Regions from separate parts of the Paenibacillus sp. FSL H7-0703 genome, predicted to be linked through region 3. Evidence: a T-box and tRNA genes for the amino acid it is inferred to sense, from the RefSeq annotation. Region 3 holds a T-box; the other regions hold tRNA genes.

Region 1 (5,489 bases), 3.5 Mb from region 3:
TGGTAGCTTCGGCACTTCTCCTATCGCTTCTGAGTAGCGATCGTTCAAATACTCTAGCGGCTTGATCCAGTCCCGTACCTCTGGAGACAACAGACTGGCTCTCATATCGGGTGCAACTGCCCACGGGAATGTACCCGAATTCAGCATATCCTCCCGGTGGAACCAAGGATATCCGCCAAAAACTTCATCCGCAGCCTCGCCGGAAATAGCGACCGTAGCTCCTTTTTTAATCTCCCGGCAAAAGAGATATAGCGACGAATCCACGTCCGCCATTCCGGGTAAATCCCGCGTTAGCGTGGAGTTATTCAGAGCTGCTACGACTTCTGGCGTATCGAATTCAATCCAGTGATGATTTGTCCCTAATTCATCCACCATCCGCTGAATCCAGGGGGCATCGGCTCCGGGTTGAAACGCATGGGCTTTAAAATGCTTGTCGTTATCCACATAATCGACCGAATACGTATGAACTTGTCCCTGCCCGGTACGTTTGTAATAATCGACAGCTAATGCGGATAGAGCGCTTGAATCCAGCCCGCCAGACAATAAGGTGCACACTGGAACATCCGAAATGAGCTGCCGCTCCACCGTATCCAGTAACAGTTCTCTTACCTTAAGTGCCGTTTCTTCGGTGTTATCCTCATGCGCAATGCTTTCCAGTTTCCAGTAGGCATGGATGCGCACGCCGTCGCGGCTGTAGGTTAACGTATGCCCGGGGCGTAGCTCCTTCATAGACGAATAGACGCCGTGTCCGGGGGTACGTGCAGGCCCGATGATAAAAATTTCGGCCAATCCCTCGGCGTCCACTGCTGCCTCTACCGCTGGATGCTGGAGCAGTGCTTTGGGTTCTGAGCCAAATACGAATACTTCTTCGGTTTGGCTATAAAATAGCGGCTTCACTCCCAGCCGATCCCGTGCCAGAAATACCTGCTCCCGCTCGCTATCCCAGACCGCAAATGCAAAAATGCCGTTTAACCGATCCACACATTCAGGGCCCCATTCGATATAGGATTCGAGCAGCACCTCCGTGTCGCATTGTGTACGGAAAAAATGCCCGCGCTGTTGCAGCTCTTTTTTCAGCTCAGGCGCGTTATATATTTCCCCGTTATATACAATCGTATAAGTGATATCCTCCAGCTGCCGGATCATGGGCTGAGCACCATTTTCCGGGTCCATAACACTCAATCTTCGGTGTCCGAAGGCACACGGGTTGGATATCCAGGTACCCGCAGCATCCGGTCCGCGATCGGAGAGCGTTTGTGTCATATTCAGCAGCAGCTCAGATTGATGCATTAAGTCTCCGTTCCACTGTATGAAACCTGTAATTCCGCACATGTCTGTTCATCCTCTCTTTGTCGTGTTCATCCAGTGTTGGAATGAATCAAAAACTAAATCCCCAGTTCATCAGTATATATGCCGAAAAGAAGCATAAAATGTCTGTCCGTTCCGAAAACTACAGATGGGACAACCCGTCTACTCGCAAGGAAGGAGGGAGACCATGTACTACATCAAGGATGCCAAAATACGCCGCTTCACTGAACTTGACGGAGTGCGCTGCGCTGAGGTAGAGGTGCGGCCCGGTGCCGCAGATGACCCGGAATTGCTGGTCTATATCACGGCCAAGGATCAGACGGATGGTCAGCATGACTATGACATGGTACGGATCATCCGCAATGACGCCGATCTGGAGCTGGATTGGTACGACAATAATCTGCATTCGGCATTTGAGGAAGTGACAGACAAGGCTTTTACCGACTCTACACACATTACTGCTGGTGAGGAGCGAGAGAAGTTTAAAAAAGAATTGCTCTCCTATGGGCAGCTCAGCACAGAGTTCGCCAAGGAGTTCGGGGCATGAGGATATGGTGTGCTATGCCTCGGCTTTTGTTGATTTGGGCCCCGGCGCCATCGCCGGATCAGCGTGAAAGGAGGGGGAAATCATAGACGGTAAAGCGAATTATAAGAAAAACAAAGGCAGCAGTTATATTCATAACAATGAGTTCGCGGAAGAAGTGCTGGAGAAAAACGTAAGACATGAAGTACGGAGAAGTCCTAAACGCTTTGGGAATAAATAAGCAGCCATTGAACCAAATAGCAACAGCAACTCATTAAAAATGACCCTAAAGAAGCCTCCGTATCCCGCCAAATTTGCGGTATGTAGGAGGCTTCTTTTTGAACTAAGCCGCTTCACGCAGCGTCATAATCCCTTTGTAGATGTTATAAACAAAAACCCCGAGATAGACCACTACGAATAGCAGCACAAACCCGATCACTGAACCTGCATGATTCGCCGTAATAATAAAATACACTAGCGGAATTGCCGCAATAATGGGGAAAATATGCGATAAAATAGCCTTTTTTGCATGTCCCTGAACATATTCGTCCCGTACTGCAATCCACACAATGACAGGCACTAGAAAAGGTGCGAAGAAAATGCTGAAATAACAAAGTGACGACAAAAGACCTCTCACGGCTTTACCCCTCCTTTAATGGCATGATTCTTTGTACATAATACCCCGTTAGCGTCCAAATGATTCCTTTTGCAGCCCACTTCCCTATATCATGAAAAAATGCTTTTGACAGTTGCCCGAAATGTGATATAATAATCAATGCGCTGAATACATAAGGTTTTATTGATCACCATCTTGTCCCAGTAGCTCAGCTGGATAGAGCAACGGCCTTCTAAGCCGTCGGTCGGGGGTTCGAATCCCTCCTGGGACGTCGAAGCGTTCAGATATGTAAAGTTTGTACGAAATTAAAAATGCTTCAAATCCTTGATATATAAGGGTTTGGGGCGTTTTTTTTTCTTTTATTGGGGTTACGATAGAAAACGTTAGAAAAAGGTGTGATTAATACACCTGTTTACACAAATTATACACACGATTTTTACACGCTATATAAACTAATACCCCTAATAGCACGCCTGTTGAATAACCACAAAATGGCAGAAAAAAGATCGTCTTTTCTGCAGAATCGTTGGTACCATCCAAACGAATTCGAAAGAAGACGATCTCATGAAAAATTCTATCACGATTACATCTATCCTTCAATCCATGCTGACTCCTGAAGAAGTTCAAAGGGTTGTGAAGTTAATAGGTTATGAAGACAAAGCCCGCAAGTTTACGGTGTACCATTTACTCCAATACTGGTGCATGGCTGCGTTGGAACAATGGGGTAGCTATCGATCCATTGGGCTCCTTATCACGGAGAGCGTGCAGCTATTAAACTTCATGTCGCTTTACGAGCAGAAAATGGGCAACCCCTTCAGGGGGTCGAAACAGATCAATAAGGCTTGATGGCAGATTGAAGTCTTCTTTCGTTGGATCAAGCAACATTTGAATATTCCAACGCTGTTCGGTACGACTGAAAATGCGGTCTAAGGGCAATTATTCTGTGCTCTAATCGTCTATGTCCTGCTCGATTGGCTATTTGTTGCTGCTCAGACTTCATGGCCCCAACATGCCGTTCTTTCCTTTGCGCGATTTTCTCTTCTATTTCTTCTTCAAAACTACCTGTTGAATGGCTGATTCAGATTCGGCGCGTTCTTCTTCAGTGCACCTCTTGTTTCATGAATTGAGTTACTTATTTTGGTTATTCAACAGGCGTGGCAGAATCTAAAAGTATCTATAATCATAAAAGATTTATTCCACTTTTAGATAAGGATTGAGAAGACCATTTCAGCTAACTGCGGCTTTAGTTTAATAACAATCTTCCATAAAAGAGCGCGATTCTATAATAAGGATCAGTTCGTTTTCATTAAAGGGCCATATTATATCTTTTAATTTAAGTGAAACTGCCTAAAAAGTATGTTAATATCAGATTTAACAGACAGACAAATTAGTATTTATAGAGGCGAAATTATGAAAAAATATAGAATATATCAAGTAGACTCATTTACAAAAAATAGATTTCATGGTAACCCTGCTGGGGTTGTTCCAAATGCAAATGGACTTACAGATGAGCAGATGCAGAGAATTGCAAGAGAATTAAATAATTCGGAAACTGCATTTATTTTTGAAACAGATTCTTCAAATTATGATGTTGAAGTAAGATTTTTTACTCCAACAACAGAGGTTCCAATTTGTGGTCATGCAACAGTAGCAGCGCATTATATTTATGCAATTGAGAGAAAAGCTGAAACTGGAAGAATTATTCAAAAAACAAAAGCAGGTATATTGCCTGTTGATGTTATAAAGTATGAAGATGACTATTCTATTGTAATGACACAGGGAGAACCTTCTGTATCAGAGCCTTTAAATGATGAAATAAGAAGTCAGATTGCAAATGCGTTAGGTATTTCTTGTAAAGATATTTGCATGGAATATCCAGTTGCAATATCTTCAACAGGTCATTCTAAGGTAATGGTTCCGATTTACTCCAATGAAATACTACATAGTTTAAAACCTGATTTGCAGAAGCTTACAGAAATCAGCAAGCATATTGGATGTAATGGATATTATGTTTTTACATTAAATCCACAAGAGGATATATTGGTTCACGGAAGAATGTTTGCTCCTGCAATTGGAATAGCTGAAGACCCGGTGACAGGAAATGCAAACGGACCGCTTGGAGCCTATTTGGTACACTATAACATTTTGCAAAATGAGAATGAGCAGTCTTTTGATTTTGATATTTTACAAGGTGAGGCAATCAAAAGAGAGGGAACAATGCATGTTCATGTGAAAAAGGAACAGGGAAAACCCGTATTAGTTCAAATTACGGGGAAAGCGGTTATTGCTTTTTCAACGGAGATCATACTTTAAAAAAGTCTAACAAATTTATCAATAAGCTTAATGACGGATTGTCAAGCCAAGTACAAACCAATAACACCAATGTCCCAGCAAGTACTCCTGGGACGTATAGCAAAAAGCTTCCTACATGTAGGAAGCTTTTTTGTGTTCCAGCAGGATGATTGCTGCTAGCTTTATACCGTCGCCTTCGCTTTATGAGCAAAGAACTGCGGCAGATGCTCTTTGTGTGCTTCTAGTAATTCATCCAGTACGGTTTGAGCAATATCCCCGCTTGGCACGAGCGGATTCAGGGTGAAGGCTTGTAGTGCGGTTGCATAGTCACCGGTGACCGCCGCTTCAATCGTCAGCTCTTCCATTGCCTTCATCACTTGTAGCAAGCCCCGCTGTGCAGGTGGGAATTTGCCAAAGTTGACAGGTTCGGCACCATGGGCGCGAATGACACTAGTCACTTCGATGGCACTATCATAAGGAACATCATCAATGGCCCCATTGTTGCGTGTACTAACCACCATCAATGTGCCTTTGTTGTTATAAATGGAATTAATGATCTCACAGGCTGCATCGCTGTAATGCGCACCGCCGCGTTTGGATAGTTCCTCTGGTTTGTAATCCAGATTCGGATCTTTATACAATTCAAACAGACTTTCTTCCAGACGTTTAACCACTTGGCCCCGAGTTCCTTCGTTTTTGGCTTCCTCTAATTCTTCCTTGAGCATATTATCCGTCATATAGTAATACCGA
Region 2 (5,489 bases), 3.6 Mb from region 3:
GATACACCATATTTTCTAGAGGGACCGACCCGGGCTATGAAAGTGGTTGGCGACATTGTAAATGGGCAGGAGCTATATCGGCAAATCAGGCAGAGCGGGCTTTACGACAGGAAGCTGGGTATGTATAAGGTGAATGAAAGTCTGGCGGGGCAGCCGTTTGAACTCGGTCGTTCCAGAGCTTTTACGCCGGGTTGGCTAGAAAATGAATCTATATTTATGCATATGGAATATAAATATTTACTTGAGTGTTTAAGGGCGGGTCTATACACTGAATTTTTTTCAGACATTAAAAAAGCGTTACCGCCTTTTATGGACCCAGAGGTCTACGGAAGAAGCACGCTGGAGAACAGCTCCTTTATTGCTAGTATTGCTAATCCTGATGCAAGTTTGCATGGAACGGGATATATTGCGAGGCTGAGCGGATCTACGGCAGAATTTATTCATATGTGGATATGGATGATGACCGGCGGGCAACCGTTTGGCTATGATCATAGGGGCCTATCCTTGAGACTGGAGCCCAAGCTGCCAGGCTGGCTGTTCACAGCTACAGGTGAGCTATCTTTCTGTTTTCTCGGAAGCTGCCAGGTGACTTATTTTAATACGGATCGCAAGGATACTTATGCACCGGAATGCATAGTGACCCAGTATGTACTGCATTACGCCAGTGGCGAAAAGAAGACGATAAGCCAGGCTGTATTAGATCAAAAAGAGGCGCAAGATGTGAGAGAGCGGTTGATTTCCCGTATCGAGGTATATTTGGGGAAATAGCTCCATTAATTAAAGCCGTCATGCTGCAATAACAGAGCATGACGGCTTTTTAAGACTTCATAAATCCTTGTGCCAGGCAGGGGGGGGCTATGCTGAAATATCTTGCAACTCCAATATCACAGGACAGTGGTCACTGCCTGTAATATGACAATCAATGCTCGCATCCATCAATAGCGGACGAAGTCTCTCCGAGACGAGGAAGTAATCAATCCGCCAGCCGATATTCCTTTCTCTCACCTTTAGCATGTAGGACCACCAGGAATAAACATCCGTCCGGTCAGGATAAAAGTATCTGAAGGTATCTATAAATCCGGCGTCTAGCAGCTGTGACATGCGTTCCCGTTCCTCAGGCGTAAATCCGGCATTTCCGTAGTTAGCTTTGGCATTTTTGAGGTCGATCTCCTGATGAGCTACGTTCAAGTCTCCACAAACGATGACAGGCTTCAAAGCATCCAGTTGTTGCAGGTAGCTGCGAAAACGGTCTTCCCATTCCAGTCTGTAGGGCAGTCGGGATAAGTCCCGTTTGGTATTTGGTGTGTACACATTGACGAGATAAAATTTTTCGAATTCCAAAGTAATGGTTCGGCCCTCCGGTTCTTCATTTTCTTCAAGGCCATAGTGCACAGAAAGCGGCTTGATTTTGGTGAAAATAGCCGTGCCGGAATATCCTTTTTTCTCAGCATAATTCCAGTATTGTGTGTATTCCTCCATGTTCTCCATGAGGATCTGCCCTTCTTGAAGCTTGGTTTCCTGTACGCAAAAAATATCGGCATTTGTTTCTTCTAGATAAGTATAAAATCCTTTGGTCACACAGGCTCTTAAGCCGTTTACATTCCAAGATATTAATTTCATTTGTTAATCTCCTTGCTAATTCACGCGGTCAAGCGATGTGATTTGTATATCCTTTGTTGACATAAGCTTATAAATGTCTTCTAGCTGGATTTCATAGGTTTTTCATCAAAATGGTCCTGAAATGGTGCAACATGATAGATGATAGCAATTTCTGCGTTTTTTTGAAAGAGTAGAGACTTGAAACCAGCGCCTAAAGTAGTGATGGGCAGACTAATCTTTCTACATTATTTATAATGAAAAAAAGCTCCCTTGCGGAAGCTATTTTTGGTGTAATTTATTAAGAGAGATACTCTCCCTATGGTCGGCTGCGAAGTATAGGCTAACGATACCGATGACCCGACGTTCCCCCGTGGTTTATCTCATGAGAACAAAAAAAGCCTCCATTATGGAGGCTTCTTGTTATGACGTCCCAGGAGGGATTCGAACCCCCGACCGACGGCTTAGAAGGCCGTTGCTCTATCCAGCTGAGCTACTGGGACATAAAATTCAAGCGAATATTAATATATCATATGGATAAAAGAAATTCAAGTCTTATTTTGCATATATCGCTTATTTAGGCTTTATACAGCATAAATTCTGAGTAGACGTAGTTTTTTTTGCCTTATAAAAGGGTATGTTAGAATACAGGTGAATATGTGTAAGACGAGTGGTTGGACTTCGGCTACTGTTTCTCATATAATCTACAAATACTTGAGCTTGCGAAGGAGAGGGGGTGCCTTGAATAAAGGACTCCAAGGTGACGACAAAAGAAAATAATATTGTATTGTTTCCGAAGACACTGGACTATTATCAAATTCAACTTACTGTGATGCTTGAAAACGAACGTTACGGAGAGGCGATGGCGATGCTGCGTTTTTTAATGCAGTGTCAGGGACAGGAGCAGAAGCAATACGATGAATGGAACGCTCTATTACAATGGCTGGAGGCTGCATTTCCACAGTACGCTGACAGCGGGGCGGTAACGGACGCTGTGGAAGAAGAGGTCAGTGAAGTAGAGTTAGCTCGCCGTCATGCACGCTTTAAGCAGGAGCAGGATGCAGGCTACGGCAACAAGCTGTTGCGGATGGCTATGGATGAACCCTTATCCGAACAGACGATTTTAGCGTTGGAGCAGTTGTCCTATCTGGAACTGCCAGAAATCGACGATGCCTTGCTTCGCTGGATTACGGAACGGGAAATCCATCCCTTACTTCAATTCCGTGTTCTACAGACAATGCGACGACGCGGAATGGAAGGGACGATAGAAATCAGACGGGGTGATGAACAAGCGGAAATCGACATTGAAACGGTTCCGTTACAGCCAGGTGATTTTCCAGAGTCTATTATGCGTATTTTGGAACGGGTGGCCGATCAAACTGAGGTGCACGAGCCTACACTATTCTATTTTGCACAGGAGTTGTGGTCACAGTTTGTGATGGCGGTATACGGTACAAAAGATTATAGATCAATGTTGGTGGAAGAGGACGGAATGCCGGATATTTGGGCTGCAGCACTCCATCAGACAGTTTCGGAAAGTTTGAACGGAAATAATAATGAGGAAGAAACCCGTGCTATATATGGTATTACAGATGCGCTGCGCTTCCGTTTTGAGCAGGCGTATCGGTCGATGCGACTATTCGTAGCGGCGGGAATGAACACTCCTTAATGACCGGAAACGTTTACCTGTGAAGCATTCAAAGGGCTGCTCTTGAAAAAGACAGTAATGTTAGATATACTATAGTGGTTATTTTGTGTGCGTTGATTGTAATGAAAACTAAGTGAAGATTTTGTTGGAGGGGAAAGCATAAAATGAAAGCAACTTGGGAGAAAATAGAGAAGAACCTTGGGGTTCTTGAAGTTGAGGTTGACGCGGATCGTGTAGCCGCTGCACTCGACAAAGCTTTTAATAAAGTGGCAAAACAAGTAAGTGTACCAGGATTCCGTAAAGGTAAAGTACCACGTCCTATCTTTGAAAAACGCTATGGTATTGAAAGTCTGTACCAGGATGCAATTGACATCCTGTTGCCAGAAGCTTACAGCCAAGCTGTAGAGCAAACAGACATCTTCCCGGTTGACAGCCCTGACGTTGAAATTGATCAATTTGCTAAAGGCGAATCTTTCAAATTCAAAGCAAAGGTTATTGTTAAACCTGAAGTGACTTTGGGCGATTACAAAGGCGTAGAAGTGCCTGTAAGCAAACTCGAAGTAAGCGACGAAGAACTGGCTCAAGAACTGGAGCGCCTGCAACAACGTCATGCTGAATTGGTTGTCGTTGATGAAGATGCTGCTCAATCCGGTGATACAGCTATTATTGACTTCGACGGTTCCGTGGATGGTGTACCATTCGAAGGCGGACAAGCTGAGAAGTATTCTTTGGAACTGGGCTCTAACACATTTATCCCTGGTTTTGAAGAGCAAGTGGTTGGTTTGCACACTGGCGATTCCAAGGACGTTGAAGTAACGTTCCCTGAGAACTACCATTCTGCTGACCTCGCTGGCAAACAAGCGGTATTCAAAGTGAAGGTTCACGAACTGAAACGCAAAGTTCTTCCTGAACTGGACGATGAATTTGCTAAAGATGTAAGCGAATTTGACACACTGGCTGAATTCAAGGAAGACTTGAAAAAGCAATTGTTGGATCGTAAGGAAAACGAAGCTAAAGCAGCCCGCGAGGGTGCTGTAGTAGAGAAAGTTGCTGAGAATGCAACAATCGACATTCCTGAAGCAATGGTGAAGAGCGAAGTGCAAAACATGGTTCGCGATTTCGACAACCGTTTGCGTAGCCAAGGTATGAACCTTGAAATGTTCCTCGGATTCTCTGGTCAAAGCAAGGAAGACCTGGAAGAGCAAATGAAAGCTGATGCTGAGAAGCGCGTACGTAACAACCTCGTGCTGGAGCAAGTGGCTAAAGCAGAAAACATCGAAGTTTCCGAAGCGGAAATTGATGAAGAACTGAAAAACATGGCTGAAGCTTACAAACGTTCAGTTGAGGAAATCCGCAGCATTCTGGAAGGTAACGGCTCGTTCGCTAACCTGAAAGAAGAAATTTCACTGCGCAAAACGATTGCTTTGTTGGTGGAAAACAGCAAAGAAGTAGAAGCGCCAGTTGAAGCTGCTGAATAATTCAGACGATAAAATATACGGAGTATGCTGTAACAAGCTGCAACGTAGCAATTAGATAGGGATAAGGCACGTAGTGAAAGTTACGTGCCTTATTTTTACCTTTGGTAACCCAAATTTTAGTCGTTTATGGAAAGTGCTGTGAGTCGTGTTTTTTGTTTTACATAAGTCACTACCGTATATTTGCACATACATACGAAACATGGTTAAATATGAGAAGGTCTCGGCAGAGTGTACTTTAAACAGCCCGCACTGCATATATGAGCGCATGCAAATATGACACGAGACTCTGAACATGTTAAAATATTTTGTAAGGTGTTCACGTTTCATGCTTGCTGCTTCCGTTTTAATGAGACATAAGGAAGCGGATGAATACAGGTGTTCATTTTAATAAAGAAAAGAGGTTGGTCGTGATGAGTCTCGTCCCTATGGTTGTGGAACAAACGAATCGAGGAGAACGATCTTACGATATTTACTCGCGGTTGCTTAAGGATCGTATTATTTTCCTAAGTGGCCCGATTGATGACGATGTCGCCAATCTCGTCATTGCACAGTTATTGTTCCTTTCTGCGGAAGATCCAGAGAAGGATATTAATTTGTACATTAACTCGCCAGGCGGTTCTGTAACTGCGGGCATGGGTATATATGATACAATGCAATTCATTAAGCCGGACGTATCGACGATCTGTGTAGGCATGGCTGCAAGTATGGGTTCGTTGCTGCTCACAGCGGGTGCGCCAGGCAAGAGATACGCGCTTACCAACAGTGAA
Region 3 (5,489 bases):
ATTGCTTAGGGCTAACGATTAACATTTGGTATAAAAAAAACCAGCAAGTCTCCCCTACAAATTGGAGGCTCGCTGGTTTTATTTATATCTATAACATATGGCTCGTAATTTTATTTAGCTACAGACGTGCCTGTTTCGGTGGGCGGAAGCACTGTTCCATCTACTGCTTTAAGCGTAACCTTATACTTGCTGTCTACCAATGTGCTTGTGTGGGTATCCGTAATGACCTGAATATTCATTTCCCCTGGCTTTGGACTTGTCAGCTTGTAGTAAATTACTGCATTCGTATCATCTACGTAGTCGATGTGATCCACTTCAATGCCGTAACCTGGATTAGGTGCCTGCAGACGGGTAATTGTCACTTTGTTCTGCTGGTCATTTGCCTTCTCTACACTCATACTAATATTGTTTTGTTGAACCGGATCTACAGGCTCAGCCGGATTTTCAGGAGTAGCTTCAACCGTTTTATGACTTTGTACAAATTCGGATGCGTTATAGACCATTTCTGCTGCCTCCATCCGCGTTACTTTACGATCCGGGTTAAAGTTGCTCTGTTCGTCCAATTTTGCAATTTTGGTCAACAGTAGGAATTGAACTGCTGCGTTTGATTCCTGATCTAATTTTTTGCCATCCGCTACATTAATTAACATACGGACAGTTGGATATTCACCCGTTGCACTCACTGCTTTATACAGAATATTCGCAAATTGTTCTCTTGTCATACGGGTGCTTGGATCAATATCTGGTGACAAAGGGATTTGGTGTTGGGCCGCAATCCGATAGGACTGGGCATACCATGCGGAAGCCGGAATGTTTGCAAAGGAACCCGTTGTGAAATCAGGCATTACCTGAAGATCCATCGCACGAACAACCAAATGCACTCCTTGTGCATAGGTGAGCGTTTGATCCGGTGCAAATTTATCCTTGGTTATTCCTTGGATAATTCCTTTATCCTGAAGTGAGTTTACGATCTTCTCCTGTTCAGCTCCCTTTATATCACGAAAAGCAGAAGCCGACGTAGCCACAGCCAATGAGCAGACGACAAGCAGGGCAACTGCCACGCTTTTATTTTTTTTCATGAGATACACCTCCATGTTTACTTTGCTTCTATACTTACCGACGCAATAAAAGCATCAAATGTTTCAAATATGCACAAATTGGTTGCAAAACTGTGCAATAGCTGCGATTAGTGTAACCCGTCTAACTCTTTTCTGCTCACTATCTTTATACATCCTCAAAAGTGCCTGTGACAGATTACCTTTTACAGTATCCCCTTGGAAGAACCGGATCTGGGTAGCAGTATCCTGCCGGCAAACCTCGCTCCCCTTTGTTCGCTTTGCTTACATCCGATTCGGTGCTTTCAGACCAAGAAGTTGCAGCGCGCATGCTAGAATATCCGCAGTTTGTTCCGCCAATTGAATACGCCAGCGTCCACCATCGACAATCCTTTCCTTGGCGTAAAAACGGTTGAACGCCTGGGCCGTATCCAGTGCAAATCTCGCAATAACCGAAGGCTCCAGTTGGCGAGCCGCACGTATCAGTTGTCCGTGATAACGATCCAACTGCTTAAGCAGCGCCCAACCTGCGTCACCAAATATTCCATCCGATATGTCATTCAAATCACGAGAATGGCTATCTTGGACAAGGGCGTTGTCGCTAGAATTAGTAGTAACATCAACATCGGCGCGGGCATGAGCTTTCTCCAGAAGGCTGCGTATGCGCGCATGAGTATACTGCACATAAGGCCCGGTCTCACCTTCAAAGGTCAGCGCCTCCTCCAACGAAAAATCCACTTCATTCAGACGGTTGTTTTTTAAGTCACCAAAAATAATCGCCCCAATACCAACGTCCTCTGCTACTGCCTGTTGTTCCTGCAAATCGGGATTCTTCTGAGTAATGATGGCTTGAGCACGGGCTATAGCTTCATCCAGCACCTCTTCCAGTTTGACAACTTTTCCACGTCTTGTAGACATTTTCTTACCCGCAAACCGCATTAATCCAAACGCCACATGCTCACACTGCTCCGCCCATGCCTCTCCTGCATGTTTCAGCACCGCAAACACCTGCTGGAAATGCAGCTTCTGTTCCCCACCAACGACGTACAGAAGCCGATCAGCCTTCATCACTTCATGACGATAAATGGCTGTTGCCAGATCACGTGTCGGATAAATGGTAGTCCCATCCTTTTTTAGAATAAGACATGGCGGCAGTTCCTCGTCTTCCAGACGAACTACGAGCGCGCCATCACTTTCCTCCAGCAATCCCTTTGCTCTTAATTGAGCAACAACTGCCTGCATCTTATCATTGTAAAAACTTTCTCCCAGCACATGGTCAAATGTAATGTTCAGGCGCTGGTACATACGATCAAATTCACCCAGACTGACTTCAACAAAAAATTTCCATAGTTGTTGAGCCTCAGCATCCCCATGCTCCAAACGTCGGAACCACTCGCGGCCTTCATCCTCCAAAGTCGGATCATGCTCGGCCTCCTTATGAAAACGAACATATAGCTTCAGCGATTCACCAATCGGATCATGTTGTAGCTGCTCCTCATTTCCCCATCTTTTATAGGCCGCAATTTGCTTGCCAAACTGTGTTCCCCAATCTCCAAGATGATTCACACTAATTGGAACATATCCGGTTTCACCAAGAATACGATACAAGGCAGCACCAATAACAGTAGAGCGAAGATGACCAATACCAAACGGTTTGGCAATATTGGGCGAAGACATATCAATGACCACCCGCTGTCCGTGTCCGATATTAGGCCTGAGGAAATCAGCTTTGCTCAATTCAGCAAGCATAAGCGGAATATGAACCGATCGATCCAATATTATATTTACGTAGGCACCCGATGCTGAAGCAGTTAAACCTTCTTCATGGCTCACTAGCTCCGCTAATTCCATTGCAATGTGCTGCGGAGACTTTCGAAACTTTTTAGCCAGCACAAAACAGGGAAACGCTACATCTCCCCATTCAGGCTGCGGAGGCACCTCGAATAAAGATAAAATTTCTTTTTCCTCCAAGCCCGTATGGGCCAATATCGCTTGAGCAGCAATACTCACTAACATGATCTCTCTCCTTCTTTTTATAGAATCTAACAAAAAAAGCTCCCGCCTCTTGAAATAATTCAAGAGACGAGAACTTCAATATCCCCGCGGTACCACTCTTCGTAAATCGGTTGTGCAGCTAAAGCTAACTTACACAAATCGCGATTTCACTCCAATGACTAATAACGGTGTCTGCCGGGCTGATCTACTAGAAATTCTGCTCGTTGGATCAACCGTCTCCCGGGTGCGCTTCACATCGGACCTCATACCGGCTTCCACCTCTTCCGGCTCGCTGTAATGATACGGCTCCGCTGCTACTCTCCCGTTCCATGACGTTAATTCCAATCATTATACAAACCTATTCAGTAGAAAGCAACCTTTTATTTCCTCTTCAGGCACTAGTTCCATATATGTAATTACACTGCCACCAATTGGCGGCATGCCTGAACGCAACGACGGCAGGCTTCTGCACAATGTTTGCAATGATCATGGGAATGCTTGCTGCATTCAGCAGCACATACCTCACAGGCCTTGGCGCACAGCTCACAGATTTGCTCGGCGAAGTCCGTTCCGCGCTGCAGCATTTGAGCAGCAAATCCGCATATTTCTGCACATTCCCTACTCACTCGAATACATTCACGCAGCATAGCTAAATCATATTCCTTCAAACTCGCTACGTAACATACATTGCAAGCGTTCATACATTCCAGGCAAGCATCCACGCATTGTTGGTATGAATGATTCATATTACATTACCTCCCAGTTGTTGACCCTGCTGTACTATTACCCGCTGACCCTTGAGATTAATCATTTGATGTGCGCGCTTACAATAAAATAAAAACAAAACAATCCCGACTTATGTAAGGAAGTGTACTATATTCCAGTATGTAAGTGCAAGGATATTAATCACATGGATTTTTAGCCCCTGTTTCTGACTTGCATACGCTCAGTCATTGCTCTATTGTAAAAAGTGTATGTCTAACCATCGATCAAGGAGTGAACATTTTAATGAATATGTCTTCCGTAGAGGAGCATCGACAGGAATCCCCGCAACAGGTTAATTGCATGGTCGTGACTGTCTCGGACACACGTACCGTGGAAACAGATACCGGGGGACAACTGCTCATGGATCTACTAGAAACCAATGGATATAAGGTTGTTCGATATGTCATCGTCAAGGATGACTACGAAGGTATTCAGCAGTTAGTATCCGAAGCAGCGGCACAGAATGACATCGAGGCTGTACTTTTGACAGGCGGTACCGGTATTTCTCCACGTGATACTACATATGAAGCCGTCTCCTCTCTACTGGATAAGGAACTACCTGGCTTTGGGGAAATCTTCCGTTATTTAAGCTTTTCTGAGGACATTGGTTCAGCAGCTATATTAAGCCGGGCTGTAGCTGGTACTGTGGGTCGGACAGCTGTATTTTCTATGCCTGGCTCACGCGGAGCCGTTCGTTTGGCAATGGAACGCATTATTGTCCCTGAGCTACGACATGTGATGAGAGAAATTTATAAATAAGCTCCTATTTCCTACATGCCGCGACACAAAAAGGCACCCCATACATTCATGAGGTGCCTCTTCCAACTATTCTTTTTCTTCAACTTCGGGCTGCATATAGCTGTCGATCAGCTTTTGCTTCAACTCCCATACCTTCTCGCTCAGATTTACACGATAAATTTCAGGGTTCAGCTTCCGCAAATATTCTGGCCAAAACAATTTCAACTGTGAAGTATGGTAGGCACGAATTTCATCCAGCTCAGGAAGCTCATATACCTTCTGTCCATTTATAAAAATAGGCTCAAGCATTGGCACGGCTTCATAATTTTCTACATACTTCTTCATATACGGATGTAAAGGGTTAAACAGCTTCAGGCGCTTACCATTACGCGGACGCTCTTCATCCGGGAAAGAAATATAATCGGCTACAGCTCTCCCTTTCTTCTTATCCACAATGCGATATACATCCTTCTTGCCTGGTGTGGATACTTTTTCTGGGTTACCCGAGATCTTAATCGTCGGCAACATTTCGCCATCCACTTCACGCTCAACCAGCTTGTACACCCCGCCAAGCGAAGGTTGATCTGAAGCCGTAATAAGCTGTGTTCCTACACCCCATACATCAATACGTGCCCCTTGGGCTTTCAGGTTAAAAATCGTATTTTCGTCCAAATCATTGGAAGCTACAATTTGTACGTAATCTAAACCTTCAGCATCGAGCATTTCCCGCGCCTGAATGGATAGATAAGCCAAGTCACCGCTATCCAGACGGATTGCATTCATACGCTTGCCCTGACTCTCCAGCATTTTTGCTGTCCGAATTGCATGAGGAACACCGCTTTCCAGCGTGTCAAAGGTGTCTACCAACAGTGTAACCTGGTCTGGCAAAACCTTCGCGTATACGTCAAACGCCTCCTGCTCCGTCATAAAGGTCTG

Evidence for each region. A T-box is a leader RNA that pairs with one kind of tRNA and senses whether it is charged. The one in region 3 lies ahead of argS (arginine--tRNA ligase), so its partner is inferred to be a tRNA-Arg.
Region 1: it encodes a tRNA-Arg, which carries the amino acid that the T-box ahead of argS (arginine--tRNA ligase) is inferred to sense. The anticodon was not compared.
Region 2: it encodes a tRNA-Arg, which carries the amino acid that the T-box ahead of argS (arginine--tRNA ligase) is inferred to sense. The anticodon was not compared.

Annotation. Positions count from the first base shown of each region.
Region 1 is NZ_JBBOPF010000001.1:4,597,009-4,602,497, forward strand. It holds gene asnB (asparagine synthase (glutamine-hydrolyzing)) at 1-1,332, opposite strand, end outside; gene MHB46_RS20565 (hypothetical protein) at 1,496-1,855, shown strand; gene MHB46_RS20570 (DUF4870 domain-containing protein) at 2,175-2,468, opposite strand; tRNA gene MHB46_RS20575 (tRNA-Arg) at 2,645-2,718, shown strand; gene MHB46_RS20580 (hypothetical protein) at 3,012-3,293, shown strand; partial or broken gene MHB46_RS26270 (transposase) at 3,294-3,574, shown strand; gene MHB46_RS20585 (PhzF family isomerase) at 3,858-4,760, shown strand; gene MHB46_RS20590 (6-phospho-beta-glucosidase) at 4,922-5,489, opposite strand, start outside.
Region 2 is NZ_JBBOPF010000001.1:4,660,212-4,665,700, forward strand. It holds gene MHB46_RS20815 (cellobiose phosphorylase) at 1-768, shown strand, start outside; gene MHB46_RS20820 (exodeoxyribonuclease III) at 856-1,620, opposite strand; tRNA gene MHB46_RS20825 (tRNA-Arg) at 2,026-2,099, opposite strand; gene MHB46_RS20830 (hypothetical protein) at 2,357-3,265, shown strand; gene tig (trigger factor) at 3,409-4,722, shown strand; gene clpP (ATP-dependent Clp endopeptidase proteolytic subunit ClpP) at 5,133-5,489, shown strand, end outside.
Region 3 is NZ_JBBOPF010000001.1:1,060,602-1,066,090, forward strand. It holds gene MHB46_RS04115 (S-layer homology domain-containing protein) at 111-1,079, opposite strand; gene argS (arginine--tRNA ligase) at 1,341-3,071, opposite strand; T-box leader at 3,131-3,389, opposite strand; gene MHB46_RS04125 (four-helix bundle copper-binding protein) at 3,467-3,796, opposite strand; gene MHB46_RS04130 (MogA/MoaB family molybdenum cofactor biosynthesis protein) at 4,059-4,574, shown strand; gene MHB46_RS04135 (nicotinate phosphoribosyltransferase) at 4,641-5,489, opposite strand, start outside.